Regions from separate parts of the Promicromonospora sp. NPDC110617 genome, predicted to be linked through region 1. Evidence: riboswitches for the same ligand, from Rfam matches in the RefSeq annotation. Region 1 holds a riboswitch; each other region holds the start of a gene.
The links. A riboswitch is a leader RNA that binds a small molecule or an ion and turns the genes downstream of it on or off. The one in region 1 is predicted to bind cyclic di-AMP.
Positions count from the first base shown of each region.

Region 2: linked by a shared signal. The riboswitch ahead of ACZ7LE_RS08610 (C40 family peptidase) and the one ahead of ACZ7LE_RS01005 (C40 family peptidase) in region 1 are both predicted to bind cyclic di-AMP.
Region 3: linked by a shared signal. The riboswitch ahead of ACZ7LE_RS16935 (C40 family peptidase) and the one ahead of ACZ7LE_RS01005 (C40 family peptidase) in region 1 are both predicted to bind cyclic di-AMP.

Region 1 is NZ_JBVKBM010000001.1:229,560-239,772, forward strand. It holds gene ACZ7LE_RS00975 (RNA polymerase sigma factor) at 1-1,019, opposite strand, end outside; gene ACZ7LE_RS00980 (hypothetical protein) at 1,204-1,593, opposite strand; gene ACZ7LE_RS00985 (class I tRNA ligase family protein) at 2,044-4,032, shown strand; gene ACZ7LE_RS00990 (ion transporter) at 4,029-4,865, opposite strand; gene ACZ7LE_RS00995 (GlsB/YeaQ/YmgE family stress response membrane protein) at 5,077-5,343, shown strand; gene ACZ7LE_RS01000 (hypothetical protein) at 5,349-6,284, shown strand; gene ACZ7LE_RS01005 (C40 family peptidase) at 6,463-7,197, opposite strand; cyclic di-AMP (ydaO/yuaA leader) riboswitch at 7,199-7,392, opposite strand; gene ACZ7LE_RS01010 (hypothetical protein) at 7,558-8,451, shown strand; gene ACZ7LE_RS01015 (S8 family serine peptidase) at 8,591-9,652, shown strand; gene ACZ7LE_RS01020 (C40 family peptidase) at 9,748-10,213, opposite strand, start outside.
Region 2 is NZ_JBVKBM010000001.1:1,957,733-1,967,945, forward strand. It holds gene ACZ7LE_RS08570 (RNA polymerase sigma factor) at 1-186, opposite strand, end outside; gene ACZ7LE_RS08575 (alpha/beta hydrolase family protein) at 588-1,790, shown strand; gene ACZ7LE_RS08580 (YbaK/EbsC family protein) at 1,881-2,375, shown strand; gene ACZ7LE_RS08585 (hypothetical protein) at 2,403-2,912, opposite strand; gene ACZ7LE_RS08590 (hypothetical protein) at 2,950-3,501, opposite strand; partial or broken gene ACZ7LE_RS08595 (SMP-30/gluconolactonase/LRE family protein) at 3,668-4,602, opposite strand; gene ACZ7LE_RS08600 (cysteine hydrolase family protein) at 4,634-5,245, opposite strand; gene ACZ7LE_RS08605 (purine-cytosine permease family protein) at 5,242-6,669, opposite strand; gene ACZ7LE_RS08610 (C40 family peptidase) at 6,757-7,596, opposite strand; cyclic di-AMP (ydaO/yuaA leader) riboswitch at 7,600-7,753, opposite strand; gene ACZ7LE_RS08615 (FAD-binding oxidoreductase) at 7,972-9,321, opposite strand; gene ACZ7LE_RS08620 (ornithine cyclodeaminase family protein) at 9,431-10,213, opposite strand, start outside.
Region 3 is NZ_JBVKBM010000002.1:1,373,915-1,384,127, reverse strand. It holds gene coaD (pantetheine-phosphate adenylyltransferase) at 1-16, shown strand, start outside; gene ACZ7LE_RS16960 (YceD family protein) at 203-757, shown strand; gene rpmF (50S ribosomal protein L32) at 760-954, shown strand; gene rnc (ribonuclease III) at 956-1,696, shown strand; gene mutM (bifunctional DNA-formamidopyrimidine glycosylase/DNA-(apurinic or apyrimidinic site) lyase) at 1,689-2,780, shown strand; gene ACZ7LE_RS16940 (NAD(P)-dependent oxidoreductase) at 2,885-3,868, opposite strand; gene ACZ7LE_RS16935 (C40 family peptidase) at 3,967-4,851, opposite strand; cyclic di-AMP (ydaO/yuaA leader) riboswitch at 4,853-5,004, opposite strand; gene ACZ7LE_RS16930 (phytoene desaturase family protein) at 5,160-6,962, shown strand; gene ACZ7LE_RS16925 (ABC transporter permease) at 7,202-9,727, opposite strand; gene ACZ7LE_RS16920 (ABC transporter ATP-binding protein) at 9,727-10,213, opposite strand, start outside.

The DNA.
Region 1 (10,213 bases):
GGGATCGACGGGGGCTTCTCGTCCGTCGGCGGCTTCTCCGGCGTGTCGGACGAGTCCGTGCCGTCGCCGCCGCCCCCGCCTGCACCGTCGCCGCCACCGGCACCGCCCGCGCCGCCACCCTCGCCGGCTGCCCCGGCGTCGTCCGTGGCCTGGACGGGCGGGTCGCCGAGCTGATGGGCGATCAGGGCCGCGGCGCTGCCGCCGATGGCGAGCGCGGCGAGCACGCTCGCCGCGACGGCGGCCTCCTTCTTGCCGAACCGGGGCTTGGTCGTACCGGCGGCACCCGCCGCGCCCGCGGCGGCGGTGCCGGTGAGGAGTCCGCCGGCGATGAGGTGTTGTCCGAGGTCGCGGAGCATCCAGGAGACCTCGCGGACGTCGATGAACGCGCGGGTGCATTCGCCGCAGCTGTCCATGTGGACTTCCAGGCGGCGTTGCCGGCGCGGCAGGAGGCGGCCTTTGAGGTAGTCGTGCATGGCGGCGCGGGTGGTGCGGCACTCGGGTTCGTTGACGGTTTGTGCGTGGGCGGCGGCGAACGCGCCGGCGAGGCGTTCTTCGGCGCGGCGGAGGCGCATGGTCACGGCGTGGGGTCGTACGCCCAGGCCGGTGGCGATGTCGGTGACGGCCATGTCGTGGACGTGGCGGTCCAGGAGGATCTTGCGGTCGTCGTCGCCGAGGTCGGACAGGGCGGTGCGGAGCATGGAGACGTCGGCTTCGCGTTCGGCGTCGAGCTCGGCGCCGGCGGCGGGGGGTGTCAGGCCGTCGAGGGTGTCGTCCTCGACGGGGTGGGTGCGGCCGGCCTCGCGGGTCATGCTGATGGCTTCGTTGACCGCTGCGCGTCGCCAGTAGGGGGCGGGGTCGTCGATGGTGCCGCCGGTGGAGACGATCCGGACCATCTTTTCGAGGGCGCGGCTGGTGGCTTCCTCGGCGTCGATGCCGGGTACGCGTGCTGCGACGGAGCGCACGACGTTGGGGCGATGCACCACCCAGTCGTCAATCCGCAGGTCACCTGTGGTCGTCACGCGAACCTGTTCCCCTCTGCGCATAGTGTCCGGTTTCGACTCGCTCGGCAATGATCGCACCACAGATGCACGTTTGTGCAACTTTCCGGCGTGATCGGACGGCGTGCCGGCGCCGCTGGGGGGCGCGGCCGGCTGGGCCTCCGACGTGGTTTCGGGCGCGGGCCTGGTCGTCTCCATCAGGTGCTCACCTCCGGGTGGTCGCGAACGTGGTCGATACTGCGTCGAGGCCCTGCGGTCCGGACGTCGCGTGGATGATCGCGAGTGCGACCTCGCAGGTGGCGGCGATCAGGTCGCTCGCCCCCCATGCGTCGGCCAGGCGATAGAGGTTGACGGCATCGCCCTCCGCGTACGCGCGCAGGTACTGGGCGCCCAGACGAACGAGTTCGGGGTGCTCGGTGTGTTCCATGCAGCCCAGACGCGCGAGTCGCCCGGATGTCACAGCACTTCTGGAAATTTCTTCGGATTGTTCTGTGGCGTCCGGTTCGGGCCGATCTCGGCGTCCGAAATGGGTGCCCAGGGCACCGTTCAGCGCGCGCGATGCAATTTCATCCGGTAGGTCTGTGATCCAGGCCACATGTGAATGCATCGAAAAGTGCTGTGACATCCGGGACGTGCCCGCGTCTTAGCTGCGACGCGGACGAAGTTCGGACCTCGCTGGGGGCGGGCCGAGCTCCGGCGCGTCGGGTGGGAGACCGTGGTTCGGAGTGCGCTGGGGGCACGCCGAGCCACGATCTCCCGCTCTCCGGCGCGAGCGCCGGCTCGGACCTCGCTGGCGGCGGACCGATCCGGCGCTCGGGTCCCCGCGCGGGCCGTCCCGCGCGGCCCCGCCGTCGGAGGGACCCACGAACTTCCTTTACCCGGCTCGGCCGGCCCGCGTACCGTGGAGCCATGCGCACGACACGCTCGCTGCTTAGCTAGCCGCACCGGTTCCGCTCCTGAGCGGGCACACCCGGTGCGGCCGCCCCTCCTTGCGAGGGGCTTTTTCGTGCCCGGAACCCGATCGACGCACCGGAGAGCGAGAACCATGAGCGAGCAGCGCACCACCCCTGGACCCACCCGTGGCGGCCCGGCCGCGGCCCGCCCGTTCGCGGCGGCCGACGACGGCGCCCGGCCCCGCCGCTATCTGCTGACGATGTTCCCGTACCCCTCGGGCGACCTGCACATGGGTCACGCCGAGGTGTTCGCGATCACCGACGTCGTCGCCCGTCACTGGCGCGCCAAGGGCTTCGACGTGCTGAACCCGGTGGGCTGGGACTCGTTCGGCCTGCCGGCCGAGAACGCGGCGATCCGCCGTGGCGAGCACCCGGCCGTGTTCACGGAGGCCAACATCGCGACGCAGGCGGCATCGATCGAGCGCTACGGCGTCTCGTTCGACTGGTCGCGGCGGCTGCACACCCACGAACCGGGCTACTACCGCTGGACGCAGTGGCTGTTCGCCCGCCTGCACGAGCGGGGCCTGGCCTACCGGGCCGCGGCCGAGGTGAACTGGTGCCCGCACGACCGCACGGTCCTGGCCAACGAGCAGGTGGTCGACGGCGCGTGCGAGCGCTGCGGCACCGCCGTCGTCGCACGCAGCCTGACGCAGTGGTTCTTCCGGACCACCGCGTACGCGGACCGGCTGCTGGACGACATGACGCTGCTGGAGCCGGGCTGGCCCGCGCACGTGCTGACGATGCAGCGCAACTGGATCGGCCGCTCCACGGGGCCGGACGGCGAGCACACCTATCGCCTGCACGACTGGCTGATCTCCCGGCAGCGGTACTGGGGCGCGCCCATCCCGGTGGTGCACTGCCCGCCCTGCGGGGAGGTCCTGGTGCCGGACGACGAGCTGCCCGTCGAGCTGCCGCACCTGGAGGGGGACCGCCTGGCCCCGGGCGACGTCTCGCCCCTGGCCGCTGCTCGCGACTGGGTCGAGACCACGTGCCCGCGCTGCGGCGGCCCGGCGGAGCGGGACACGGACACGATGGACACGTTCGTGGACTCGTCCTGGTACTTCCTGCGCTACCTGTCGCCCGGGTACGACGGCGGACCGTTCCGGCCCGAGGACGCCGCCCGGTGGATGCCCGCCGCGCTGTACGTGGGCGGCGTCGAGCACGCGACGATGCACCTGCTGTACGCGCGGTTCGTCACCAAAGTGCTGTACGACATGGGCCTGGTGCCGTCGCCCGAGCCGTACGCCCGGCTGATGAACCAGGGGCAGGTGGTCAACCACGGCCGCGCGATGAGCAAGTCGCTGGGCAACGGCGTGGACCTGGCGGCCGAGCTGGACCGGCACGGGGTCGACGCCGTCCGGCTGGCGATGCTGTTCGCGGGCCCGCCGGAGGACGACGTCGACTGGGCGGACGTCTCGCCCGAGGCGATGAGCAAGTTCCTGGCGCGCGTGCTGCGGCTGGAGCATCGCTGGTCGGGCTTGTCGAGACCCGGGTCTCGACAGGCTCGACCAGCAGACGGACAGGCTCGGCCGGCGGACGCGGCGGAGGCCCTGCGCCGCACGGTGCACCGGATCGTGCACGACGTCGACGGCCTGGTCGAGGCCGGGCGGTTCAACGTCGCGATCGCGCGCCTGATGGAGCTGGTGGGTGAGGTCCGGCGCGCGGCCCCGTCCGACGGCGCGACGCACGACGGGGCGGAGGCCTACCGCGAGGCCGTCTCCGCCGTCGCGGTGCTGCTGAGCCTGTTCGCGCCGTTCACCGCCCAGGAGCTGTGGGAGCGGTTGGGGCGCACGACGCCGGTCGCGGCCCAGCCGTGGCCGGAGGTGGACCCGGCGTACCTGGGGACGTCCGAGGTCGAGGCCGTGGTCCAGGTGGACGGCCGGGTGCGGGACCGGATGCCGGTCCCGGCGGACGTCGCCCCGGCCGAGCTGGAGCGGGCTGCCCTGGCGCGACCGGCGGTCACGCGGGCTGTGGGCGGCCGGCCGGTGCGGCGGGTCGTGGTCCGCCCGCCGCACCTGGTCAACGTCGTGACCGGGCCGGGCTGGACGCCGGGCGTGGCGCCCGATGTGACGCCAGGCTAGGCGGCCGCGCCGTCGTTCTCGTCGAGCTTCGCGCGCAGGGCGCGGAGCTCGACGAGGATCTCACGGTTCTGTTCGGCCAGGGCGTCGAGCCGCTCGTCCTTCTGCTCGTCGTCCTCACGCTCCTCCTCGGCGATCTCCTCCATGCCGTTGACGATCACGGCGATGAACAGGTTCAGGACCGCGAAGCTGACCACCAGGATGTACAGCACGAAGAAGATCCACGCGGCGGGATGGCTCTCCATCACCGAGCGCGCGATGTCGGGCCAGGCCTCGCCCGTCATGGCCTGGAAGAGTGTGAACAGTGATATCCACAGGCTGCCGAAGTACTCCGGGGACGACGCGCCGAACAGCCCGGTCGCGATGACCGCCGACACGTACATGACCAGCACCAGCAGCGCGCCGACGGCGCCCATGCCGGGCACGGCCCGCAGCAGTCCGTCCACGACGCGGCGCAGCGCGGGCACCGCGGAGATGACCCGCAGCACCCGCAGCACCCGCAGGGCACGCAGGGCGGACAGCGACTCGGTGGCCGGCAGCACGGCGACCCCCACCACGAGCAGGTCGAACACGTTCCACGGGTCGCGGAAGAAGCGCCAGCCGTAGGCGATCAGGCGCAGGAGCAGCTCCAGCACGAAGAAGCCCAGCATGACGTGGTCGATGTCGCGCAGGGTTTCGAGCGCCTCCCCGTGCACCATGGTCTCCGCGCCCAGGACCAGCGCGTTCGCCAGGATCACCCCGAGCACGAGGTTGGTGACCCACTTCTGGTCGAGGAAGGCACGCAGCCGCTCTCGTCCGGTCCGCGGCGCGGCCTGGGTGCCGATCTCGTGGTTCATCGGGTGTGTTCCTCCACTTTCCGTGCCCGGAGCCCACGCTCCGGCCTTGCCTCAGGGCCCCTTGCCCGGGCGAACCTTAGCGCGGCGGTGTGCCCTGACTTGTCTGGGCGCAATGTCCCGATATGGGACTGATCGGCGGGTCCGGTGGCAACTGAGTCAAATCAGTGCTTGAGTAGAGCACAAGCAAGCAACACGACTGGAGGAAAATGCCATGGGCTTCTGGGCCTTTCTCATCCTCGGACTGATCGCCGGTGTCATCGCTCGCATCGTCATCCCGGGCAAGCAGCCGGGCGGTTTCTGGGTCACCTTGCTTCTCGGCGTGCTCGGCGCCATGCTCGGCGGCTGGCTGGGCGGACTCATCTTCAACATCAACTTCGACGAGTTCTGGTCGTGGGAGAGCTGGCTGTTCTCGGTCATCGGCGCGATCATCGTCATCCTGATCGCCCAGGCGATCTTCGGTCGGCGCAAGACCGCCTGACCGCTGTGGCCCGCGGCCGCACCACCCTCGTCGTCGTCCTGACGTCGTTGGTCGGGGCGGCCGCGGTCGCATGTTCGGGCGCGCCCACGCCGTCGTCGACGCTGGGGCCCGTACCCGACGACATCGCCGACCACCTCAGCGTCCAGGTGGATCAGGGGCGCACGCAGTACGCCGCCCGCGAGGTCGTCCTCGCGGTCACCAACGACTCGGACGAGACGCTCACGCTGGTGTCGGGGGCCCTGGACGCGGACGGCTTCGGGCCGTCCCACCCCACCAAGGAGAACCGCACCCCGGCGCTGCGGCCCGGTACCACGCGGGACGTCTACGTCGAGCTGGGCGAGGCGGAGTGCGCGGGCTTCCCGGCGGGTCCGGAGGAGCCGGTGCCGGACGCCGCGCCGTCGGCCACGATCACGCTGGCCCGGGGCGAGTTCGACGACCTGGGTCCGGCCTCCGACGTCGTCGTCGCGGAGGTGGGCGACCCCGGCGGGCACCTCGCACGGAACCACGCGGTGGACTGCGCCACGGCCGCGGTCGCGGCGGGCGCGAGCTTCGCCGTCGAACCGGACATCCCCGTCGGGACGCGCGGCGGAGAGCTCACCGCCCTGGTCACGCTGCGGGTCGACCCGGTGGACGGCGGGCCAGAGGTCACGGTCGACCGGATCGCCGGGACCACGATCATGAACAACCCCGACCCGGACGGCGAGGACTCCGGCTGGACCGGCTCCGCGCTCGACGGGCAGCGTTCCGGCAGCGTCACCCTGCCCGTGGTGCCTGCCCGCTGCGATGCCCACGCCGTGGGCGAGGACAAGCGCGGCACGTTTCTGCCCGTGACGGCGAGCGTCGACGGCGTGCCGCAGCACGTCGTCTACGTGCCCATGCCGGACTCGGCGCGCGCCGACCTCTTCGCCTTCATCGCGGACAGCTGCGACTGGCCGGAGTAGCCCGCCGTCCCGGGCGCACGCGAGAGGCGCCGCCTCCGTACCGGGCTCGGTACGAAGGCGGCGCCCCGCGAAGGTCCTGCTGGCGGCTCAGGCTCTGTTTTCTTGTCGTCTGAGCCTGCGGCTCCGCTCCGGGCGAGTGCCTCGTTCCTCGGCCCTCACCCTGCGCTGCGCCTCCGGCTCAGACGACGCGGATGAAGGTCGGGCTGTTCTGCCACATCTCGGTGTAGCGCACCGGCATGCCGGCGGCCCAGGCCTCGATGATCATGCCGTTGCCCGCGTAGAGGGCCACGTGGCCTGGCGTCCAGACGATGTCGCCCGGCTCGGGGTAGGTGACCTGGTAGCCGGAGCTGAGCATCGCGCTCGAGGAGTGCGGCAGAGAGACGCCGAGCTGCGCGTACACGTACTGGATCAGGCCCGAGCAGTCCATGCCCTCCGACGGCGAGTTGCCGCCCAGCACGTAGGTGATGCCCAGATAGTTGAAGGCGATGTTGACGGCCTGCTGGCCGACCGGCACGGGGTCCGGCGCGTCGACCGAGACGACCGCCGGGCCCTCGCCCTTCTCGCCGTCGGCCCCCGTGGAGGCGCCCAGGGCTTCCATCTCGATCGGCATCTTCGCGTCGGCCGGGACGGTCACGGTGGGGGCGGCGGCGACGGACTGCTTGGCCACCGCGGTGAGGGAGTTGAGGTCGACCGAGTTGAGCTTCGCGGTCTTGACGTCGGTCTTCAGGTCCATCGCCGGGGCCGCGTGGGCCGTCGTCGCGATGGTGGAGATCAGGACGCCACCGGCGGCTGCGGCGAGCGCGCCGCGGCGGGCAACAGTGCCGGCGTTCTCGGTGGCGGTACGAGCGAGGATGGTCAGCGGTGTCTGGGCCGGGCGGCTGTCACGATGCCGTCCGCGGAGGGAGTTCGTCACCTAATGTCTCCTGTACCGCCTGCGAGGTCAGCTGTCGGGTTCGGGTAGGAGTACAACCCGGCCGCACGGCTACTGGGGGGTTTCCGTCCGGCTTCACCCCGAGGACGACGATCCTGCTGTCGCCCGGGAATGGGTCCCCCGCTCCTGTCTTGAACGTCTGGTCACGAACCGGTGACAGGACTCGGCGTCCGGATCGCGACTCCACCGTGGGGGTGGAGCAGAAGTCAAAGTACACACGTTCACGGAAAAAGTCACGATCGGGTTACGCATTACGGTCTGACCCAACGAAGACGCAGATTTGCGCCGTTCCGGGCGTCAGGGGTTATGACCGACATCACACATCCGCTAGCGTTCGGCGGCATGGGCGAATCGCACTCCCGTATCTCCGCCTGGTGGGTGTTTCCCATCAGTGCGATCGTCTGGTGGATCTGTGGGTTTCTGCCCTGGCTCGCGCAGCTGTCGTACCAGGTCACCGGCGTTGCGCAGGCTTCTGACGCCGCCGCGGCGGGCATCCTTCCGCTTCCCTTCACGGCCGACGGCGCGGTGGTCGGCCTCGTCGTGATGGCGCTGTTCGGTGGTGTGCTCGCCGGGGCCACCGCCCGCCTGGCCCGTTCGGCCGGAGGGGGTGCCGGGGCCGCGATCGCCGGGACTCTGCTCGCGATGGCCGGAGCCGGCGGCGCCTCCTGGTGGCTCGCGGCCCGCGAGACCGTCCCCGGCGACGCCATGCCGCTCGGCATGCTCGTGGTCACCTGCGCGGCCGGGATCGTCGGCCTCGGGGCCGGGCTCCTGGCGGGCCTCGGGCCGGCGGCGCTGCGCGGTGTCGCCCTCGCCCTGCCGGTGGTGCTCGTCGACGGCTGGTTCTGGGGCTTCGTGCCCGGCAACGAGGTGTCCCCGACCGGCACGTGGTGGGTCTTCGCCGTGGCGCTCGGCATCGCGTTCGGCCTCACCGTGGACAGCAGGCCGATCGAGCTGCTCGGCTGGCTGCCCGCCGCCGGTGCCGTGTGGGTGCTCCAGGCGGCCGGACCCGCCCTCCTCGCCGTGCAGGAGAACATCTGGCCGGGTTCCGCGCTCACCGAGGACCCGCTGTCCGCCGTGGCGATCGCCGCGGGCAAGATCGCCTCCGCCGCGATCGTGGCCGACGGGCACCAGCTCGGCGCCTGGGTGGTCGCCCTGCTGCTCGGTGCGGCCATCGCGGCGCTCCGGCTGTCCCGGGAGGCCGCGGACGAGAGCGAGCTCTCCGAGGCGTGGGCCTGATACGTCGTGCCCCTACTGATTGCGATTGTGTAAATTTCACCCCTCACCGGACCCGAGGCCTGTTCGGCGCCGACCAGGTCCCCCTAGGTTTGCCCCAGTTCAGGGGTAATCAGCCCCTGTGCGAACAATGGGGGCATATATGAACAGGAAGTCACTCGTCGGCGCCGCCACCTCCGCGGCGCTCGTCGTGGCGGCACTGGTCGCCGTCGCACCGGGCGCACAGGCCGCGACCAGCGATCCCCTCCGGGACAAGCAGTGGGGCCTGGACCAGATCAACGCGGAGGCGGCCTGGGCGGCCAGCACCGGCGACGGCGCGGTGGTGGCCGTGGTCGACACCGGAGTCGACTTCGACCAGCCCGACCTGGCGGGGCAGCTCCTGCCGGGTGCCACCTTCACGGGCTGCGCGGACGTCCGACCGTGCGGCGACGGGGACTTCAGGGGCCCCGACGGCACCAACGACGGTGACGAGCACGGGACGCACGTGGCAGGCATCGTCGCCGCCGCGACGGACAACGGCATCGGCGTCGCGGGCGTGGCGCCGGACGCCAGGATTCTCCCGGTCAAGGTGCTCGAGGCCGGGTCGGGTTCGTCGCAGGACATCGCGGACGGCATCCGCTGGGCGGCCGACCACGGTGCCGACGTCATCAACCTCTCCCTGGGCTCCGGCCTGGGCGGGCAGCTGCTGACGATCATCGGCGTCGACACCCTGATGCGGGACGCCATCGCCTACGCGCGCGAGCGCGGAGTGCTCACGGTGGCGGCGGCCGGCAACTCGTCGACCCCGCTCTGCAGCGACCCGGCGTTCACCAGCGTCGCGATCTGCGTCGGGGCCACCGACTCGGCCGGCCTCCACTCCTACTACTCGGAGCTGCCGGTCAAGCTGGACCTGAAGAGCGTCTCGGCGCCCGGCGGGTCGGGCGGGCTGACCGGCTGCGACGGCGACGTCTGGTCGACGGTTCCCGTGGGGACGGGGTCCGACACCTGTGCGGGCGGCAGCTACGACTCGTACGCGGGCACGTCGATGGCGACGCCGCACGTGGCCGGGGTCGCGGCGCTCCTGTTCGCGCAGGGGCGGTCGGTCGACGACGTGGAGCGTGCCATCCTCCGCACGGCTCACGACCCGCTGCTGGGTCTCACGGGGCTGTGGACGCCGCTGTACGGGTACGGCGTCGTTGACGCGGCCGCGGCGGTCGGGTACTGACGCCGTCGCGACCGGTGGGACGAGCGCGAAGGAGCACCGCGGCACGCGCCGCGGTGCTCCCTCGCTCTGGTTGGGGGGTGCGTTGCGCGTGCGGCTCAGTAGGGCCGGATGTAGACCGCGTAGTCCTGCCACTGCTCGGTGTAGCGCACAGGACTGCCGTAGTTGGCGGCCTCGACCACCATGCCGTCGCCGGCGTAGAGGGACACGTGTCCCTGGGTCCACACGATGTCGCCCGGGATCGGTGACGACACCTGGTACCCGGTGGCCACCATCGACGACGACGAGTGCGGCAGCTCGACCCCGAGCTGCGCGTACACGTACTTGACCAGGCCCGAGCAGTCGAACCCGGTGGCGGGCGAGCTGCCGCCGTACGCGTAGGCGATGCCGATGTACTGCATCGCGATCGAGACGGCCTGGGCTCCGATGGAACCGTCGGACGCGTAGTCCGGGGTGGCCAGCTCGGTCTCGGTGCCCGCGGCCGTTGCGGTCACCTGCTCTGTGGTGGTCTCGACGACCGGCTCGGGCTCGGGCTCGGGAGCGGGGGTGACCTTGACGGCCTTG
Region 2 (10,213 bases), 1.7 Mb from region 1:
TGCGCGTCGCCAGTAGGGGGCTGGGTCGTCGATGGTGCCGCCGGTGGAGACGATCCGGACCATCTTTTCCAGGGCGCGGCTGGTGGCTTCCTCGGCGTCGATGCCGGGTACGCGTGCTGCGACGGAGCGTACGACGTTGGGGCGGTGCACCACCCAGTCGTCGACCGGTGCGTCATCGATGGTCACGCCGATCCACCCCCTTTCCGCGCAGAGCTGTCCCCCACTCAGACGATCCCGGGAGGCGCAGCCTGGGGTGCGCTGCACTGGTAGGAGATACGGGCTAAATGCGTTGATCGGCCTACACGTGATTGATGTCTGAAATGGCACGTGAAAGGCGACGTTCCGCCCGATCCCGTTCCGCCCAGCATACGTAACGCAGCTTCAATATGGCCCGCGACTACGGATGAAATGTGTCTCAGGCCTGCGGTCCGGACGCTGACCTGCGGCGTCACGCGGTGCCGGGAAAACATGCCCGTAGAGGACATCCCCGACATTTCGACCTGGCCCTTTCAGGGATCGCCCGGGCTCGCCCCTGAAACCCCTGTCGAATCCTTGGCCCGCTCCTCGCGGTGTGAGAAGACTCTGGCATGAGGACACCTGAGCACCTGGTCAGATCCGCTTTTGTCGCCACCGCGGTCGTGGCGTGCACGGCCCTCGTCGCACCGAGCGCGGTGGCGCTCGGCGGGGCGGCGGCCGGCCCGACGTCGTCCGTGGCGGTGTCGGCAGCCGCGCCGGCGTCGGACACGGACGAACCGACGCTCGTGCTGCCCGAACCGACGGGGCGGTACCCCGTCGGGCTGACGCCGCTCAACCTCGTCGACGAGGATCGCGCCGACCCGTGGCTGCCCGAGGCGCGCCGCGAGCTGATGGTGTCGCTGTGGTACCCGGCGGTGCCGCGTGGCGAGCTCGCGCCGTACACGTCCGAGGCCGTGTCGACGGCGATCATCGAGGGTGCGCGGCTGCCCGTCGCGCCGGACATCCTGACGACGGTCGAGACCCACGCCCACGACCGGGCCCCGGCGTTCCCCGGACGGCGTCCGCTCGTCGTGCTCTCGCCGGGCGCGGGTCTCAGCCGCGAGTCGCTGACGTCGCTCGCCGAGGACCTGGCCTCGCGCGGCTACGTGGTGGCCGGCATCGACCACACGTACGAGGCCCGTGTGGTGGAGCTGCCGGGCGACCGGGTCGCCGGGTGCCTGCTCTGCGAGCGGGAGAACACCGCCGAGCTCGGCGCGTGGGTCGCGCGCGGGCGCAGCGCCGACATCAGCTTCGTGCTGGACGAGCTCACCGGCGGTCGGCTCGGTCGCCATGCGCCGACGATCGATGCGCGGCGCATCGCCGTCGTCGGCCACTCGATCGGTGGGGCCTCCGCGGCGGTCTCGGTCATGGACGATCCGCGCGTGGACGCGGGGGTCAACCTGGACGGAACGTTCCAGGTGGACTTTCCCGAGACGGGGACGGACCGGCCGTTCCTCATGCTCGGCGGCGCCGCGCACCAGCCGGGCGGCAGCGACGGGACGGACTGGCCCGACAACTTCGCGCGGCTCGGCGCGACGAGCCGGTGGCTGCAGGTCCCGACCGCGAACCACGGCTCGTTCACCGATCAGCTCATGTTCCTCGACCAGCTCGGGGTACCGCTGCCGGGGGACCCTGACACCGTCGGCGGCGAGCGCGGCGTGCGGATCACGACCGCGTACGTGGGCGCGTTCCTGGACCGGCACCTGCGCGGCCTCGACGCGCCGCTGCTCGACGGCCCGTCGCCGGCGTACCCGGAGGTCGAGTTCGAGGACTGACCCGGTGCGCCGACGGGGCAGAAGCGCACCTTCGTATCCCGGGGCCACAACGAGTGGGTCCGGGGTGGTTCGGTGTCTAGGATCTTCCGCATGTCGAGTTCCGTGCCCGCACCGATCCACCCCGCCGTCGAGAAGGTCACCGCAGCACTCGCCGAGGCGGGCGCCACGGGCCAGGTCCGCTGGCTGGACGACGCCGCGACGACCGCGGCGCTGGCCGCCGAGTTCCTCGGCATCGGCGTCGGCCAGATCGCGAACTCCCTGGTGTTCCTGTTCGACGGGACGCCGACCCTCGTGCTCACCTCCGGGGCCCACCGCGTGGACACCACCTGGCTGGGGGAGCAGGTCGGCGCCACGATCTCGCGCGCGTCCAAGGAGCAGGTCAGGGAGGCGACGGGCCAGGTCATCGGCGGCGTCGCGCCCGTGGGTCACCCGGCGCCCGTGCGCACCTACATCGACACCGCGCTCGGCGCGTACGACGAGGTGTGGGCCGCGGCCGGGCACGCCAAGACGGTCTTCCCGACGACGTTCGACGAGCTGGTCCGCCTCACGGGCGGCACCCCGACGGCGGTCACCCCGGAGGCCTGAGGGCGTGCCTGCCCCGATCAAGGGAACTCACCGCGCCGGGACGGTGTGCCAGTAGGCGGCGTTCTGGCTGGTCTGCTTGACGATGGCATCGTCGGTCGGCGGCGCCGGCCAGAGCTGGAGCAGGTACGAGTCGGGAGCCGTCTCGCCGTCGCCGGGCGTGTCCAGGTCGTGGCCCGCGTCCATGGCTCGGAGGTTGTATCTGGCTCGGTGCCACCCGGACCGGGGGATGTCCAACGGGTGGCTGTGGTCGAACGAGTCGAGCGCGTAGGCGGCGTCACGAAGGTCGACCGAGGCTTCGACGACGTCGTCCCATCCGGCACCGACCGGCGGCTCGGACTCGGTCCACTCGACGCGGAACGGCACCTCGCCGGTGTGCAGCCCGGTGACCCCGCAGAGCCGGTGCGGCTCCTGGGCGCCGAGCAGGCCGTTTCGCTGGCCGCGCCGCGCCGCGAGCAGGTCTTCGACGAACTCGCCGGACGGCACGACGTAGAAGTAGGCGTAGTGGACCCAGAGCTGGCCGTCGAAGAGGACTGTCATGGCGGCAGTCTGCCGGGAGCCACTGACACTGCGGCCGTCAGCCGAGCGCACCCCGGCCCGCGACCAGTGAGATCGTGCCCAGCACCAGGAACACCGGCGCCGCGAGGATGCCGCACCAGAAGCTCGGGGCCGCGACGCGGCTGGGCAGGAACAGACTCACGATGCCCGCCGCGGTGATGAGCACGGCCGCGAGCATCATGATCGGCTGCTCGAACACGAATGCCAGCGGCGCGAAGTGGGTGCCGACCACGATGAGCACGGTCGGCGCCAGCAGGTGCCGGCGGTCGGTCCGCGCGTAGAAGGTCGCGAGCCCGGCAATGACGGCGACCTCCAGCCAGAACACCACGATGTAGGCGATCACCGCGGGGTTGCCCGAGGCCATCGCCGTGGGCGTGCCCCAATGGCGGATCAGCGTCGGCAGGCCGAGGCCGAGCAGCACCAGGCCGCCCGCGCTGAGCGCCCCGAGGATCACCCGCCAGACGACGCCGGCCGGTGGCCGCTCCTGCGCCCACCCGGCCCACACGAAGGTGACCGTGCCGAACAGCACCGCGGTGAACACCAGGTCACGAGCGAATTCGACGTTCAACATCCCCGACCACCTCCCGGCGCAACGGTAGCGAACAGTGCGCCCGTTTTGCGTGGTTGGCAGCTGAGTCGGGTTCAGCAGGCTCGACGCGACCATGTCGACACCCGTTACGGACGTCCGGAGCCTGCTGAACCGAAGTCAGCACCAGCACCGGCCTCGGCGCCGGCGGTCAGCGCAGACCCGTCACCGTCACCCGGATCGACAGCAGCAGGTTGGTCGCCGTCACGAACAGCATGTTGCGCTTGGACCCGCCGAACGTCAGGTTGGAGCAGACCTCGGGCAGCAGCAGCTTGCCCAGCAGGGTGCCGTCAGGGTCGAGGCAGTGCAGGCCGTCGTGCGCCGCCGCCCAGATGCGACTGCCGTCGTCGACCCGGACGCCGTCGAAGTGCCGGCGTCGCAGGTCGCGAGCACTTCGCCGCCGGACAGGGTCAGGTCCGGCGCGACGTCGAAGCGCCGCAGGTGCTTGCGCTCGCTGTCCGCGATGTAGAGGGTGCGCTCGTCGGCGGAGAAGGCCAGGCCGTTGGGCCCGGCGAAGTCGTCGGCGACCCGCGTGACCGACCCGTCCAGGTCGCGGCGGTAGACGTGGGTGCCGCCGGTCTCGGGGACGGCTGCGAAGCCCTCGTAGTCGCTCTGGATCCCGTAGGTCGGGTCGGTGAACCACACGCTCCCGCCGCTGTGCTCCACCAGGTCGTTCGGGCTGTTCAGGCGCTTGCCCTCCCAGCGGTCGGCGAGAGTCGTCACGGTCCCGTCGGGGTCGGTGCGCGTCACCGACCGGCTGCCGTGCTCGCACTGGAGCATCCGGCCTGCGCGGTCGATCGTCCGCCCGTTGGCGTAGCCGCCCGGGCTGCGCCACACGCCGACGCCGCCCGTCGCCTCGTCCCACGCGAGGACCCGGTCGTTCGGGATGTCGCTGAACAGCAGCGTCCGCCAGGCCGGCGAGTACGCCGGACCCTCCAGCCAGCTCCCCTCGTCGTAGAGCACGTCGGCGAACGCGTCGCCGCGCACGGGGGCGAACCGCTCGTCATGGCGCTCCCACCGGGCGCGGATCTTGTTGATGGTCACAGCTGTCTCCTTCGTGATGGACCACCATGCAGTTGCTGCCACGGCGGCCGCGGTCCTGGCAGCAGGTGCATGGTCAGTGGGCGGCGGCCGCGAGCACGTCGGCCGCCGTCGTGACCTCGATCAGCGGCGCGTACAGCCGCATGATCTCCAGGGCGCGCTCGTGGTTCTCCGGCGTCGAGCCCGCACAGGCGTCCTCGACGACCAGGACCCGGCGGCCCGCGTCGGCGGCGGCGAGCGCCGTCGAGATGACGCAGCAGTCGGTGGCGACGCCCGCGAGCACGAGCGTGCCGGCCTCGCGGGTGGCGGTCGCCAGCTCCGGACCCCACTTGCCGAACGTGGTGCGCGTGACGACGGGTGCGCCCGCGGCGACGACGTCGGCGAGGTCGGTGATCTCGTACAGCGGGTCGTCCTCGGGCACGAGCGCGAACGGCCACTGGTCGAAGTAGGCGCGCCAGGCGCCGTCGGGCACGGCGGGGGCGACGTACCGCGTCAGGACGGTGCGGCCCGTGAACGCGGGCAGCAGGCGCCGCGTCCCGGCGAGCGCCCGCGGATAGTCGGGGGAGGCCCAGGGGCTGGGCGGGACGGCGAACACGTCCTGCATGTCGATCACGACCAGGGCGGCGTCCGGCCCGACGGCAGGGTCAGCCCCGGACGGCCCGACGGCGGCCGCCCCGCCGCCGCTCATCGCTCCTCCTGACGGCGCACCGCGCGGGCGCTCAGCAGGAGCGTCCCGGCGAACCCGATCACCAGGGCGACCAGTACGCCGAGGTTCGCGAACGCCCAGTTCCCGTCGACCCCGCCGAGGGGGGCGAGCAGATAGCCCTGCCACTGCAGCCAGGGCGCGTAGGTGTTGGTCACCAACCCCCAGCCGATGCCGGTGCCGACCACGACGAGCAGTACGGCGGCCCAGTTCACGGACCCGTACCGGCCGGCCGGGTCGTACAGGTCGGCGTCGGTGTAGTCGCGGCGGCGCAGCAGGATGTCGGCGAGCAGCACGCCGCACCAGGCGGCGACCGGCACGCCCAGGGTGATGAGGAAGCCCTGGAACGGGCCGATGAAGGAGTCGGCGACGAAGACGACGTAGATCGCGCCGACGACCATGAGCGCGCCGTCGATCGCGGCGGCCACCCAGCGCGGGGCGGGCAGACCCAGGGAGAGCAGCGCGAGCCCGGAGGAGTAGATGTCGAGGGCGGCGCCCCCGATCAGCCCGGCCAGGGCGACCACGACGAACGGGATGAGGAACCAGGTGGGCAGGATCGTGGACAGGGCACCGATCGGGTCGGCGCCGATCGCCTCGTTGAGCACCGGGTCGGAGCCGGCGAGCAGCAGGCCGAACACGAGCAGGACGACGGGGGCCAGCGAGGCGCCCAGCGTGGTCCACCCGACGATGCCGCGCCCGGAGGCGGAGCGCGGCAGGTAGCGCGAGTAGTCGGCGGCCATGTTGACCCAGCCCAGCCCGAAGCCGGTCATCATGAACACCAGCCCGCCGATCACCTGCGGGCTGCCGCCGGCGGGGATCGCGGCGACCGTGGCCCAGTCGATGTGGTCGAGCACCAGGATGATGTAGACGACGGTGAGCACGGCGGTCAGCACCGTGATCACGACCTGGAGCCGCATGACGAGGTCGAACCCGAAGACGCCCGCGACCACCACGATGCCCGCCACGACGACGAGCGCCACGATCTTGGTGACCGTGCCGCCGCCCCAGCCGAGCGTGCCGAGCACGGTCGACGTCGCGAGCGTGGCGAGCGCGACGAGCACGGTCTCCCAGCCGACCGTGAGGACCCAGGACAGCAGCGACGGCAGCTTGTTGCCCCGCACGCCGAACGCGGCCCGGGACAGCACCATGGTGGGCGCCGACCCGCGCTTGCCGGCCAGGGAGATGAACCCGCAGAACAGGAACGACACCACGATGCCGATGGTGCCGACCACGACCGCCTGCCAGAACGACACGGCGAACCCGAGCAGGTAGGAGCCGTACCCGAGGCCGAGCACGGAGACGTTCGCCCCGAACCACGGCCAGAACAGGTTGCGCGGCGAACCGCGCCGTTCGGCCTCGTCGATGGTGTTCAGGGCATTGGTCTCGACGCTCGTGGGCGCGCTGCTCATGGTGGCGATCCTGCCACGACGCACGAAGGGCCCGCACCGTCCTGGTGCGGGCCCTTCGAGTGGTGCAGGCCGGGGACGGCCCGGGAGTCAGCCGATCCGGAGGTAGACCGGGCTGTCCTGCCAGATCTCGGTGTACCGGACGGTCTCGCCGGGGACCGGCGCCTCGATCTGCATGCCGTCGCCCGCGTAGATGGCGACGTGGCCCGGGGACCAGATGATGTCGCCCGGCTGCGCGTCGGCGGCCGAGACCTCGGTGCCGGAGTAGCGCTGCTGCGCCGAGGAGTGCGGCAGGGTGATGCCGACCTGGGCGTAGACGTAGGACGTGAAGCCCGAGCAGTCGAACCCGGCGGGGGTCGCGCCGGCCCAGACGTAGGGGACGCCGAGGTACTGCATGGCGATGTCGACGATCTTGGACCCGGAGGTGGCGGCCGGGGCGGCCTTCTCCTCGGTCTTCTCGGCGACGGGGGCCGCAGCGGGCTCGGCCGCGGCGGGCTCGGCCTCGACGACGGGCTCGGGCTCCGGCTCCGGCTTGGGCTCGGGCTCCGGCTCGGGGGCCGGCGTCACCTTGATGGTGCCGGTCTCCAGCGCGAACTCGCTGTCGGCGGCGACCTTCACGGCGGGGGCGGTGTCCACCTTCGCCGTGGTCAGGGCGGCGGTGGCCACCTCGGCGTCGGTCGACTTCTGCGTGGCGTCCTGGACGGCGTCGCGCACGGCCTCGAGCTCGGCGGTGTTGGTGCTCGGGTCGTTCGCGGGGGCGGCGTTGGCCGGGATGCCGAGCAGGGAGATGAGGAGGCCCGATCCGGCGGCGACGACCGCGCCACGGCGGGCGGTCGCGGAGATGCCGCGGGATGCGGCACGGGAGATCGGGGTCAGCGGGGTGAGTGGTGCGTGGGCAGCACGATGGCGCCCGGGCATGCGTGTGGTCACAGCAGTTTCTCCCGGCGCCTACGAGGTGAGCTGTCGGATTCGGATCGGAGAATGACCCGGCCGCGTCGTGCTGGTTGCGGCTTCACCCCAAGGGCACCTCGCGGTGCCCACGTACTTGGTTCCCCCGTCCCTGTCATCTGTTCAGAGCAGATCTCGCGGCGGTGACAGGGCTCGGCGTCCACCACGAGTGCCCACGGAATTCCCCGTGAGCGGGACCGACCGTAGCCCGCCTCGGCGCGAAAGTCACGATCGCGTTACGGACATCCCGGTCGGCGCTGGAGCTATTGACCGGAATGTCCGACCTGCGCTAGTGCGGTGGGCGCCGTCCGGATCGTGGACGGCGCCCGTCGGGCCGCACCGGGCCGAAGGTCCCGACTAGGACATCTGTCCAGGTCGCACATTGTGGTTGTGCGAGAACAGATTGCTCGGGTCGTACTCCCGCTTGACCCGCGCGAGCCGCTCGTAGGTCGGCGTCGGGTACACGGCTGTGACGTCCGTCTCATCGGCCGTCGTGAGGAAGTTCGCGTACGCACCGCTGAGATGTGGGGCGAGCTCGCCCCACAGCCCGTCCAGCACCGGCCGGGCGGCCTCGATCACGGGTGCCGGGCCCCCGGTGAAGGTGGTGACCATGAGCTCCGCCTGGCGGTGCGCGTAGGCGGTGGCCTCGCTCGGCACCCGGGACACCGCACCGCCGAGGCTCCGGATCGAGATCGACGGCGCACCCGGAGACGTGCCGGCCTCGGCGAGGATCCGCAGGGTCTCGGCGACCGACTCCTGGTCCACGAGCCCGTCGTGCGCGAGCACGTGGATGCCGGGCGGCGGCGTCGCGCCCTCGACCAGGACGTCCGCGTACGCCGTCAGCGCCACGTCGTCCTCCAGGACCGTCCCGAGCCGCCGGATCGGGTCGAGCGCCCGGGCTGCGACCTCCGGGTCGTCGCTGTCGACCGCCACGTGGACCTCGACCGGCGCCTCCGGCCCGCCCGCGAACGGGTTGGCGACGTTGGTGATCGAGGTGAGCTCCTCCGGCGCGGTGCGCAGGTGGTCCGCCCAGCCCTGGAGCACGGTGGCGGCCTCGGCCGCCGGGAACGTGATCTTGCCGAAGAAGACGTGCGTGGTGCGGTGTGCCGCGAAGACGAACGACGTCACGACGCCGAAGTTGCCACCGCCGCCGCGCACGGCCCAGAACAGGTCCGGGTGCTCGTCGGCGCTCGCGGTCAGGACCGCGCCGTCGGCGGTGACCATCTCGACGGCCACCAGGTTGTCCAGGGCGAGGCCGTACTTCCGGACCTTCCAGCCGATGCCGCCACTCAGCGTGAGCCCGCCGACGCCGACGCTCTTGGTGTCGCCCGACGAGATCGCCAGGTCGTGCGGGGCGAGCGCCTCGGCGACGTCGCCCCAGTGGGCGCCGCCGCCGATCCGTACGAGGTGGCGCTCGGCGTCGATCACCTCGACGCTCGCGAGCGGGCTCAGGTCGATCACGATGCCGCCGTCGTTGGTGCCGAAGCCCGGGAAGCTGTGGCCGCCGCCGCGGACCGACAGGGTGAGTCCCGATGCGGCGGCGAAGCGGACGGCTGCCTGCACGTCGCCCACGGTCTTGGGACGCAGGACGTGGGCCGGGCTGCCCGCGACGAGGCGCGAGCGCGCCACCGACTCGTAGTCGGCGTCGCCCGGCTCGATGATGTCGCCGCCGAAGTCGCGGCGAAGGGTGTCGAGTGCTGAGGTCATGACGTTTCCTTCCAGGCTGGGGTGCCGAACAACGACTCGACTCGCCAGGCTCGGAAGATGTGACCGGACGGCGGGGTGACCTGGGTCACGCGGATGTCGGACCGTCCCGTCAGCGCGCCCCGGCCAGCACCGCCTCGGCCACGACGAGGTCCTCCCACGACATGCCGGTGGTCTTGACCACGAGCGGCCGCCCCGGGTCGGGGCGGACGGCGCCCGTGACGACGTCGCGCATCGGCACCAGGTCCCCGGCCGTCAGGGCGCCCTCGGCGATGGCGAGCACCACGTCGCCCGCCTCGCGCAGCGCGGCGCCCGGGTCCTCGACGACGACGGTGCCGCGCGCGAGCAGCGCGGAGGGCAGCTCCCGGGCGTCCGGCTCGTGCGAGCCCACCGCGATCACCGTCGCACCGTCCGCGATCAGGGCGGCGTCGAACAGCGGCTCGCGGGCTGACGTCGCGCACACCACGACGTCGGCGGCGCTGAGCGCGTCGTCGGTCCCCGGCCCGCCCAGCCGGACGGCGGTGGCGCCGGCGATCCGCGCGCCCTCCGTCCGGGCGACCCGGTCCGGGTCCCGGACGAGCTGGGTGATGTCGAGCGGTCGCCGGTCGCCCAGGGTGTCCGCGAGCGTCGCGACGTGCCCGTGGGCCTGTGGTCCCGCACCGATGACGGCGACGCGGAGGGGATCGGCGACGCGGAGCGGGCCCTCGGCGTCGAGCAGCCGGTCCAGCACTGCCGCGACCGACACGGCGGGGGTGCGCAGCGTGGTCAGCGCGATGCCGTCCAGCACGGCGACGACGCCGAGCGTGGCGGCGTCGAGCAGCAGGTAGGAGCCCTGGACGCGGGGCAGTCCGAGGGCCGCGTTGGCGGGGGCGACCGTGGCGACCTTGATCCCGAC
Region 3 (10,213 bases), on a different contig from region 1:
CGCCGCGGGCTCGTGAGCCCTGTCACCCCGCACGGGCGCGCGTAACGCCCGTTCCATGTCGTAGGATTGCTTTTTGGTCCCTGGCGCCAGCCTCCTCTGCGTGGCTGAGAGTCGGTCCACCCCCCTCATCGTCCATCCGGACGCTGTCCTCGTTCTGCCCTCATCGGAGCCTGTTATCTCCCGCGAACCGAAATCGCCGCTCGTGCTCGACACGCACGAGCTCTCTCGGCGTGCCGGAACGATGCGTACGCACAGCGCGACCGTGCAGGCGCCGTCGGACCTCGGCACCGCCGTGATCGGTATCCCGGAAGGCTCTGACCTGGAGCTGGACCTGAGGCTCGAGTCCGTGATGGAGGGCGTGCTGGTCTCCGGCACCGTCCGCGGCACGGTCAAGGGCGAGTGCAGCCGCTGCCTCGACGACATCTCCCGTGAGATCACGGTCGACGTCACCGAGCTGTTCGCCTACCCCGAGAAGGCCGCCGCGTCGGCCGAGGCGGGGGACGACGACGTCCAGGACGAGGAGTCCGTGCTGGAGGACGACATGGCCGACCTGGAGCCCTCGCTTCGGGATTCGGTCGTGACTGCACTACCATTTCAACCGTTGTGCCGGGAGGACTGCCCGGGCCTGTGCTCCGAGTGCGGAGCGCGCCTGGCGGATGACCCCGGTCATCACCATGACGTGGTCGACCCTCGTTGGTCGGCGCTACAGAGCATGCTCGAACCTACGAGCGTGTCGGACGAGACGAAAGAGAGCTAGCCGTGGCTGTTCCGAAGCGCAAGATGTCGCGCAGCAACACCCGTGCGCGTCGCTCGCAGTGGAAGACCACCGCAGCGACCCTCACGACCTGCCCGCAGTGCCAGGGCAACAAGCTGCCCCACACGGCGTGCCCGACGTGCGGTACCTACAAGGGTCGCACCTACCGCGACGCCCTGAAGACCGTTCACGCGGGCTGACGTGGCCAAGGGCGGGACGGCCCCGGCAAGGCCGGAACCTACCGCGCTGCTCGAGAAGCTCGGGGTCCATCTGGACCCCGAGCTTCTTGTGCTGGCACTGACCCACCGGTCGTTCGCGCACGAGGCCGGGGGCATCCCCACCAACGAGCGCCTGGAGTTCCTGGGCGACACGGTGCTGGGGCTGGTGGTCACCGAGGCGCTGTACCGGCGCCACCCGGACCAGTCCGAGGGTGACCTGGCGCGCATGCGCGCCGCCACGGTGTCGCAGCGTGCGCTCGCCGCGATCGCGCGGACCCTCGGCCTGGGCAAGTACGTGCTGCTCGGCAAGGGCGAGATCCGCACGCGCGGCTTCGAGAAGGACTCGATCCTGTCCGACACGGTCGAGGCGCTGATCGGCGCCACGTACCTGTCGCACGGCCTGGAGACCTCGCGCGATCTGGTGCACCGGTTGGTGGACCCGACGCTCGACGTCGCCGCCGGGCTGGGCGCGGGCCTGGACTGGAAGACCTCGCTGCAGGAGGCGTCCGCCGAGCGCGGCCTGGGTTCGCCGGACTACATCGCCACGTTCGAGGGCCCCGAGCACGCACGGATCTTCCACTCGACCGTCGTGATCGACGGCGTCACCTACGGTTCGGGTTCGGGCACCGCAAAGAAGCACGCCGAGCAGGGAGCCGCGGAGGAGACCTACCGGGCCCTGCTGGAGAAGTTCCCGCTGCCCAAGGCACCGGCCGCCGGTGCCTGAGCTCCCCGAGGTCGAGACCGTCCGGGACGGTCTCGACCGGCTCGTCGTCGGCGCCGTCGTGCGCGAGGTCGAGGTCTTCCGCGAGTACAGCGTGCGCAGGCACGACGGCGGCCCGGACTCCTTCCGCGACCAGCTCACCGGACGGCGGCTGGCGGCCGCGGTGCGCCGCGGCAAGTTCCTCTGGCTGCCGCTCCAGCCCGCGGACCCCGGAGACCCGAAAGACTCCGAGGGCCCCGCGAGCAGTGCGGGCGACGTCGTCCCCGCGGCCGGGCTGCTGGCGCACCTCGGGATGTCGGGCCAGCTCCTCGTGCGCGGCGCCGTGCCGAGCGCTGCTCCGGTCGCGCCGCCCGGCGTCGCACCGAGCACGGCCCCTGGCACCGCCGCGGCCGCCGCCGCGGACAAGGAACCAGCCCGGACCCCGACTGGCGCCGCCGACCCGGCGGACGACTGGCAGCACCCCCACCTGCGCGTCCGTCTGCACCTGGCCGGCGCCCCCTCCGGCGCGCGGTATCTCGACTTCGTGGACCAGCGCACGTTCGGGCAACTGAGTGTCCAGGACCTGGTGCCCGACGGGACCAGCGTGAGCGTCCCCGCCGGTTACGGCTCCGACCTGCCCGTGCTGCCCGAGCCGGTGGCGCACATCGCGCGCGACCTGCTCGACCCGAACCTGGACCTGGACGCCCTGGTGAGCCGCGTCCGCCGTCGTCGGACCCAGATCAAGCGCGCCCTGCTGGACCAGACCGTCGTGTCCGGCGTGGGCAACATCTATGCCGACGAGGCGCTGTGGCGGGCGCAGGTGCACTGGGCCCGGCCCACGGACAAGCTGAAGGCCGCCGACGTGCGCCGCGTGCTGGACTCGGCGGCCGAGGTGATGCGCGAGGCGCTGGCGCAGGGCGGCACGAGCTTCGACGAGCTGTACGTCAACGTCAACGGGCAGTCGGGCTACTTCGACCGGTCGCTCGCCGTGTACGGGCGGGAGAACGAGGAGTGCCGTCGCTGCGGTGCGCTGGTGCGCCGCGACGCGTTCATGAACCGGTCGTCGTTCAGCTGCCCGGTCTGCCAGCCGCGCCCCCGCAACCTCTGACCCAACCCTCCTCGTTGAGTGCTGGCTATTTGTTGGATCCGGGCCCCGGATCCAACAAATAGCCAGCACTCAACGAGGAGGCGGGCGGGTCGGCGGGTGGGCGGTCAGCGGGGGGCGACGTTACGGAGCTCCGCGGCGCCGCCCGCGCGCCAGGCCGTGAGCTGTTCGGCCAGGAACCGAGCCGCGCCGCGGGGTCGGCCGCCCGCGACGTGCGGCGTGAGGATCAGGTTCGGCACGTCCCACAGCGGCGAGTCGGCGGGCAGCGGCTCGGTCTCCATGACGTCGAGTGCCGCACCGGCGAGCCGGCCGGAGCGCAGGGCGTGCACCAGGGCGGCCTCGTCCACGGTCGCGCCGCGGCCGACGTTCACGAACCGCGCGGTCGGCGGCAGCAGGCCGAGCAGCCGGGCGTCCAGGATGTGCCGCGTCGCGGGCACGGCGGGCAGCAGCGAGACGAGCAGGTCCGTCTCGGCCAGCAGTGCGTCGAGGCCGGCGGCGTCGACCACGGGGTACCCGGAGCGCTCGCCCGCCCGCGAGGCGACGCCCGTGACCTGCGCGCCGAGCGCGGTGAGCAGCGGCGCGAGCCGCAGGGCGATCGAGCCGAAGCCCCAGATCGTCACCCGTTCGCCGTCGAGCGAGTACTCACGGCCGGTGACGCCGTCGGCCTGGGCGAACGCGATCTCCTTGGCCCAGCGGTGCTCCCGCTGCGCGGCCAGGGACACGTCGATCCGGCGGACCGACGCCAGGATCAGGGCCAGTGCGTGCTCGGTGACGGTGTCGTCGTGCAGGGACTGGCCCGAGGAGATCACGACGTCGGGGGCGAACCCGGAGCGCAGCGCGACGTCCGGGCCCGCCGACAGGGTCTGCACCCAGCGCAGGCCGGTCAGCCGCTCGGCGGCGTCGGCGACGATCTTGGGCGGGCTGGACCAGGTGACGAGCAGCTCGGCGTCGGTGTGCTCGGCGGGGATCGGCTCGTTCATCGCGTAGGTGGCGACGGTGTCGGTGCCACCGGGTGCGAAGGAGGCTCCGCCGTCGGGCAGCAGGGACGGGAAGTCGAGGTCGAAGGGCACGTCCGGTACGAGGATCTTCACGCCGGGGACGTTACCCGACCGGGGCGACGAAGCAGAGCGCCCGTCCAGCCGTCCGAGGATCGGCTGCACGGGCGCTCCGGCGTGCGGTGCGGGAGGCGTCAGCCCGTCACCCGGATGAACACCGGGTTGGTCTGCCACATCTCCGTGTAGTGCACGGGGACGCCCTCCTGCTGTGCCTCGACGACCATGCCGTCGCCCGCGTAGAGCGAGACGTGGCCGGACGTCCAGACGATGTCGCCCGGCTGGGCCTCCGCGGCGGAGACCTGGTAGCCGACGGTCGACATCGAGGCCGAGCTGTGCGGGAGGCTGACCCCGAGCTGGGCGTAGACGTACTGGATGAGCCCGGAGCAGTCGAAGCCGCTGGGGGAGGCCCCGCCCCACACGTAGGGCACGCCCACGTACTCGAGGGCGAGGTTGACGGCCTGCTGGCCCAGGTCCGCGGAGGACTCGGACGCTGCCGCCGTGGCGGCCTCGGCCTCGGCGGCAGCTGCCGCAGCGGCCTCGGCGGCGGCCTTCGCCTCCGCCTCGGCCTTCGCCTTGGCTTCCGCCTCGGCCTTGGCGCGGGCCTCTGCCTCGGCCTTCGCCTTGGCCTCGGCGATGCCGGCCTCGGTCTCGGCGTACGGGGTCACGGTGACGTGGCCCTGCTCGGCCTGGAAGTCGGCGTCGTGGGCGACCTGGACCTTGGTCACGAGGTTCTCGGCCAGGCCCGCACGGGTCTTGGTGTCGAACGTCTTGTTGGCGAGCGTGGTCTGGGTGTGGGACTCGGCAGGCGCGGTGTGGGCGGTCTGGGTGAAGACCGACGCGAGCATGCCGGACGTGACGACCGCGATGGCGCCGGTACGGGCGGCATTCTCGGCTGCTGTCTGGGTCAGAGCGGTGAAGGGGGTGAGAGCGGGGCCCTCGGCGCGGTGCCGCCCCCGGTTGCTGGGTCGGTTTGCCTGGTCGTCCGCCCAGTCGTGGGTGCGGTCGGTGAGTACGGTCACCAGTGATCTCCTCGGACGCCTACGAGGTGAGCTGTCGGGTTCGGATGGGGAGAGCGATCACCCGGCCTCACAAGGAGGCTTCACCCCGAGGACACTCGCGTGCCCGGCTTACCTGGTTCCCCCGCCCCTGTCACGTTCTGGCTGCTCAGGACCGGTGACAGGATTCGGCGTCCGGGCCTGGACCTCCCCGTTGCTGGAGCGGCGAGATCGACCGTACTCGTCCGTTGCGGAAATGTCACGATTAGGTCACATACCATCTTGTGATGGAACGTTCCTGGCAATGAGTGCCGCGTGTCACCATGGCGTGCATGCCCGATTCCCTGCTCGACCCCCTGCGCGCCCGGTACGACGTCGTCGTCGTGGGCGGCGGTCACAACGGCCTCACCGCGGCGGCCTACGCGGCCCGCGGCGGGCGCTCGGTCCTCGTCCTGGAGCGCGCCGACCACGTGGGCGGCGCCGCCGTCTCGGCCCGCCCGTTCGCGGGCGTCGACGCCCGCCTCTCGCGCTACTCCTACCTGGTCTCGCTCCTCCCGCGCCGGATCGTCGACGAGCTCGGCCTGCCGGTCCGCCTCGTGCGGCGCCGCTGGTCGTCGTACACCCCGGTGGCGGACGGCGGCCTGCTGGTCGACACCCAGGACGACGCCGCCACCCGCGCGTCGTTCCGGCGCCTCACCGGCTCCGACGCCGACTTCGAGGCCTGGGGCCGGTTCTACGCGATGACCGCCGAGGTGGCCCGCCGCCTCGCCCCGACGCTCACCGAGCCCCTGCTCCCGCGCTCCGCCGTCCGACACCTCGTCGCCGACGGCGTGGGCGAGGAGGCCTGGCGCGCGCTCTTCGAGGAGCCCCTCGGTGAGGTGCTGCGCCGCACCTTCGCCGACGACGTCGTGCGGGGCGTCGCCGCCACCGACGGCCTGATCGGCACGTTCGCCGACGTCGACGAGCCGTCCCTGCGGCAGAACCGCTGCTTCCTCTACCACGTGATCGGCAACGGGACCGGCGACTGGGACGTGCCGGTGGGCGGCATGGGCGCCGTCTCCGGTGCCCTGCGCGACGCCGCGCTGGCGGCCGGTGCCACGATCGTCACGTCGGCGACCGTCACCGCCGTCGACCCCGGCGCCGTGGGAGCCGAGGTGGCCTGGACCGACGCCGCCGGACGCACCCGGGGCGTGACCGCCGGGCACGTGCTCGCGGGGTGCGCGCCGGCCGAGCTCGAGCGCCTGCTCGCCGTGGCCGGGCGGGGCGCGGCCTCCGGTTCGGCCTCCGCGGAGCCGGGGCGGGCCGGGGTTGCCGGGCCTGGGCCCGAGGGCGCCCAGCTCAAGGTGAACATGCTGCTGCGCCGGCTGCCCCGGCTGCGCGACGACGTCGACCCCGTGGCCGCGTTCAGCGGAACGCTGCACGTCAACGAGTCGCTCACCCAGCTCCAGGACGCGTACGCGCAGGCGTCCGCCGGGCGCATCCCCGACCTGCCGCCGAGCGAGATCTACTGCCACACGCTGTCCGACCGGACGATCCTCGGCCCGGAGCTGGCCGCGACGGAGGCGCAGACCATCACGCTGTTCGGGCTGCACATGCCGGCCCGGCTCTTCCGCGCGGACCCCGACGGCGCCCGCGAGCGCGCCCTGCGGGCCACCCTCGCGTCCCTGAACTCGGTGCTGGCGGAGCCCGTCGAGGACGTGCTCGCCCTCGACGCCGACGGCGCGCCCTGCCTGGAGGTGCGCACCCCCGTGGACCTGGAGGGCGACGTGGGGCTGCCGGGCGGGCACATCTTCCACCGCGACCTGAGCTGGCCCTTCGCGGAGACAGCGGAGGGCGACGCCGGTGCGGCGGCCGGGTTCGGCGCGACCGGGCCGGGCTCGGCTGGGTCGGGCTCGGCTGGGTCGGGCTCGGCCGGGCCGGGCGCGACCGGGTCGGCGGTTGCCGGGGCTGTCACCGGGCTGGGCGTCGGGGCTGATGTCGGTGCCGGTGTCGGCAGCGCCGCCGAACGCTGGGGCGTGGCGACCGCGCACCCGCGGGTGCTGCTCGCCGGCGCCGGCGCCCGCCGCGGCGGCGGGGTGAGCGGCATCCCGGGCCGAGCCGCGGCGATGGCGGTCCTGGAGACTCCGGCGAGCTGACCCGGCGGCGTCGTCGGCCCGCCGCTGCCCCGCCGGTGCCGCCGGCCCGCCGCTGCCGCGCCGGCGTCGCCGGCCCGGCCGGTGTTGACCACAGCACTTTCTGCCGGCGGAGGGCCGGTCCTGGCAGGAAGTGCTGTGGTCAACAGCAGCTGAACTTGGTTCAGCAGGCCGTGGGCGACCGTATCCGGCCGTTCGTGGTCGTCCGCCGCCTGCTGAGGCGGAGTCAGCAGGGCTGACCCTCAGTCGAGGGTCAGGGCCGTCGTCGGGGTGACGGCGGCTGCGCGGCGCGCCGGGAGGACGGCGGCCAGCAGCCCCGCCAGAGCGCCCACGGGCACGACGGCGGCCAGCTCGGCCCACGGGACGCGCCAGGTCGCTTCGTCGAGCGCCGTCTTCACGAACGTCTCGTAGCCCACCCAGGCGAACCCCACGCCGAGCACCGTGCCGAGCAGGGTCGCGGTCACGGACAGCAGCACGGCCTCGGCCGCCAACATCCGCCGCAGCTGCCGCCGGGTGAGCCCGAGCGCCCGCAGCATCGCGTGCTCGCGGACCCGTTCCAGCACGGACAGTCCCAGCGTGTTCGCGATCCCGATCAGCGCGATCACCACGGAGATGCCCAGCAGTCCGAGCGTTGCTCCCGTGATGGTCCCCAGCATCTGGTTGTCGGCCACCTCGGCCCGCAGCCCGTTGTCGACGTCGGCGCCCGCCGCGTCGGCCAGCGTGTCCAGGTCGGCGAGGAGCGCGACCGGGTCGGCGTCGGCCGAGGCGCGGACCCACACCGCGTACGTCTGCGGCCCGCCCAGGGACGTCAGCGTCTCCGGCGCGACGAGGCCGGCCCCGCCCCAGCCCGAGCCCGTGGTGACCCGCAGGTCCACGGGCGCGGCGACATCGGGCGCGGCGACATCGTGCTCGCCGTCTCCGGTGGCGCTCACCGTCACCGTGCCGGCGGTCCCGTCGCCGAGCCGCTCCGCCGGGTCCTCGCCGTACACGTCCGCATCCAGTGCGACCGTGCCCGGCTCGACCCGGGCGAACGCCCCGCCGTCCCGGGCGACCGCGCTCGCGTCGGGCGCGCCGAGCAGCAGGAGCGGCCGGTCGGCCGCGGTCACATCGCTTCCGGCGGCGCTGTCTCCGGCCGCGCTGTTCTCAGCCGCGCCGCTGTCGCCCCCAGCTTCGCCGCCCCCGGCCACGTCCACCAGCACGCCGTCGACGGCGATCGCCTCGCCCACGCCGGGTGTGGCCCGCACCTGGTCCAGCACGTCGGCGTCCAGCGGCCCGGTCCACGACGTGAGCGCGACGTCGAGCGGGTGCGCGGTGCCGTGGTTGGCGTCCACCGAGGCGCGCGTGGTGGCCAGCCCGGTGAGCACCGCCGTCGTCAGGGTGACGCCGACCAGCAGGGATGCGGCGGTGGCGGCGGTCCGGCGCGGGTTGCGCACGGCGTTCTCCGTCGCGAGCCGGCCGCCGGGGCCGAGCAGCGCCCCGACGACCCGCACCACGCGCGGTACCAGCAGGGGCCCGAGGAGGAGCACGCCCGCGAACAGCGTGCCGCCGCCGGCCACCATGCTGACCGCGCTGTCCCGGACGGCGGCCACCGCGAGCAGCGCGCCGCCGCCGGCCAGGAACAGCGCGCCGAGCGAGACCCGGACGCGGCCCGCGCCCGACCGCACGTCCACGGCGCCGTCGGGACGCAGCGCCGCCAGCGGGCTGATCCGGACCACGCGCCGGGTCGGCAGCCAGGACGCGACCGCCGTCACGACCAGCCCGACCGCGAACCCACCCAGCAGCCACCAGCCGGGGAGCTGCGCGGGAGCGGTCAGCGGGCTCTGCCGCGTGAGCGCGTCGACCACGGCGATCAGGCCGTAGCCGAGGCCGGCGCCGGCCGCGACCCCCACCAGCGAGGCCAGCGCCCCGACGACGGCGGCCTCCCGGCGCACCGACCCCATGACCTGGCGGCGGGTGGCGCCGACGCAGCGCAGCAGCGCGAAGTCGCGCACCCGCTGGGCGAACAGGATCGAGAACGTGTTCGCGATGACCAGCACCGAGACGAAGACCGCGATGCCGGCGAAGACCAGGAGCAGCAGCGACAGCGTGTTCACGTTGTTGGTGTGCTGGGCCATGCTCTCGGCGACGTGCTCCTCGGGCGTGACCGCCGTCGCGCCGCCGGGCAGCCGGCCGGGGTCCCCGACGACGACCGCCCGGTCCAGCAGGAGGGTCTCGTCGTCGCGCCAGTGCAGCAGCTGGTCGAAGGTGACGTAGACCGCGGCCTGGCCCAGGTTCGCCGACGCCGCCACGATGCCCACCACCTCGAGGTCGGCGGCGGTGGAACCGGCCCCGAGCGTGATCTGGTCGCCCACGGAGATCTCCATGTCCTGGGCGGTCCACACGTCGACCACGGCCTCGCCGGTGCGTTCCGGGAAGCGGCCCGAGTCGAGCGTCTGCCAGCGCAGCCGCGGTGCGGCGGCGATGTTCGCGACGAACTTGCCGGGGGCCTGCTCGGCGCCGGCCCGCAGCGGGAGGGTGGCCGAGCCGAGGACGGCGACGTCGTCGCCGTGCTGCGCGGCGTAGGTGATCGCGTTCTGGGTGCCCAGGTCCCGGACCACGTGGTCGGCGCCCGCGAACTGCGCCCCCGCGCCGGCCGTGATCCCGGTCCGCACGCCGGCCGTGAGCACGCCGACCGCCACGACGAAGGCGACCGCGACCACCACGGCGATCGCGGCCGCGACGTACCGGCGCAGGTGGCGGCGCAGCGACTGCAGCAGGACGGTGCGCATCAGGCGATCAGCCCGTCCTGCACGGTGACCACGTCGTCGGCGTACGCCGCGGCGTCCGGCTCGTGGGTGACCATCACGACGGTCTGCCCGAGCTCGCGCACCGAGCGCCGCAGGTGGTCCAGCACCTCGGCCGACGTGGTGCTGTCCAGGTTGCCGGTGGGCTCGTCGGCGAACAGCAGAGCCGGCCGGGTGATCAGGGCCCGGGCGATCGCGACCCGCTGCTGCTGGCCGCCCGACAGCTCGGCGGGCCGGTGGTCGAGCCGGTCGGCCACGCCGAGGCTGTCCGCGAGCTCGTCGGCGCGCTCGCGGGCGGCGTCGGCGGTCCGCGGGTCGGCCAGCTCCAGGGGGAGCAGGATGTTCTGGCGCGCGGTGAGCATCGGCAGCAGGTTGAACGACTGGAACACGAAGCCGATGTGCTCGCGGCGGAAGATCGTCAGGGCGTCGTCGTCGAGCGACCCGAGGTCGGTGCCGCCCACCGCGACGGTG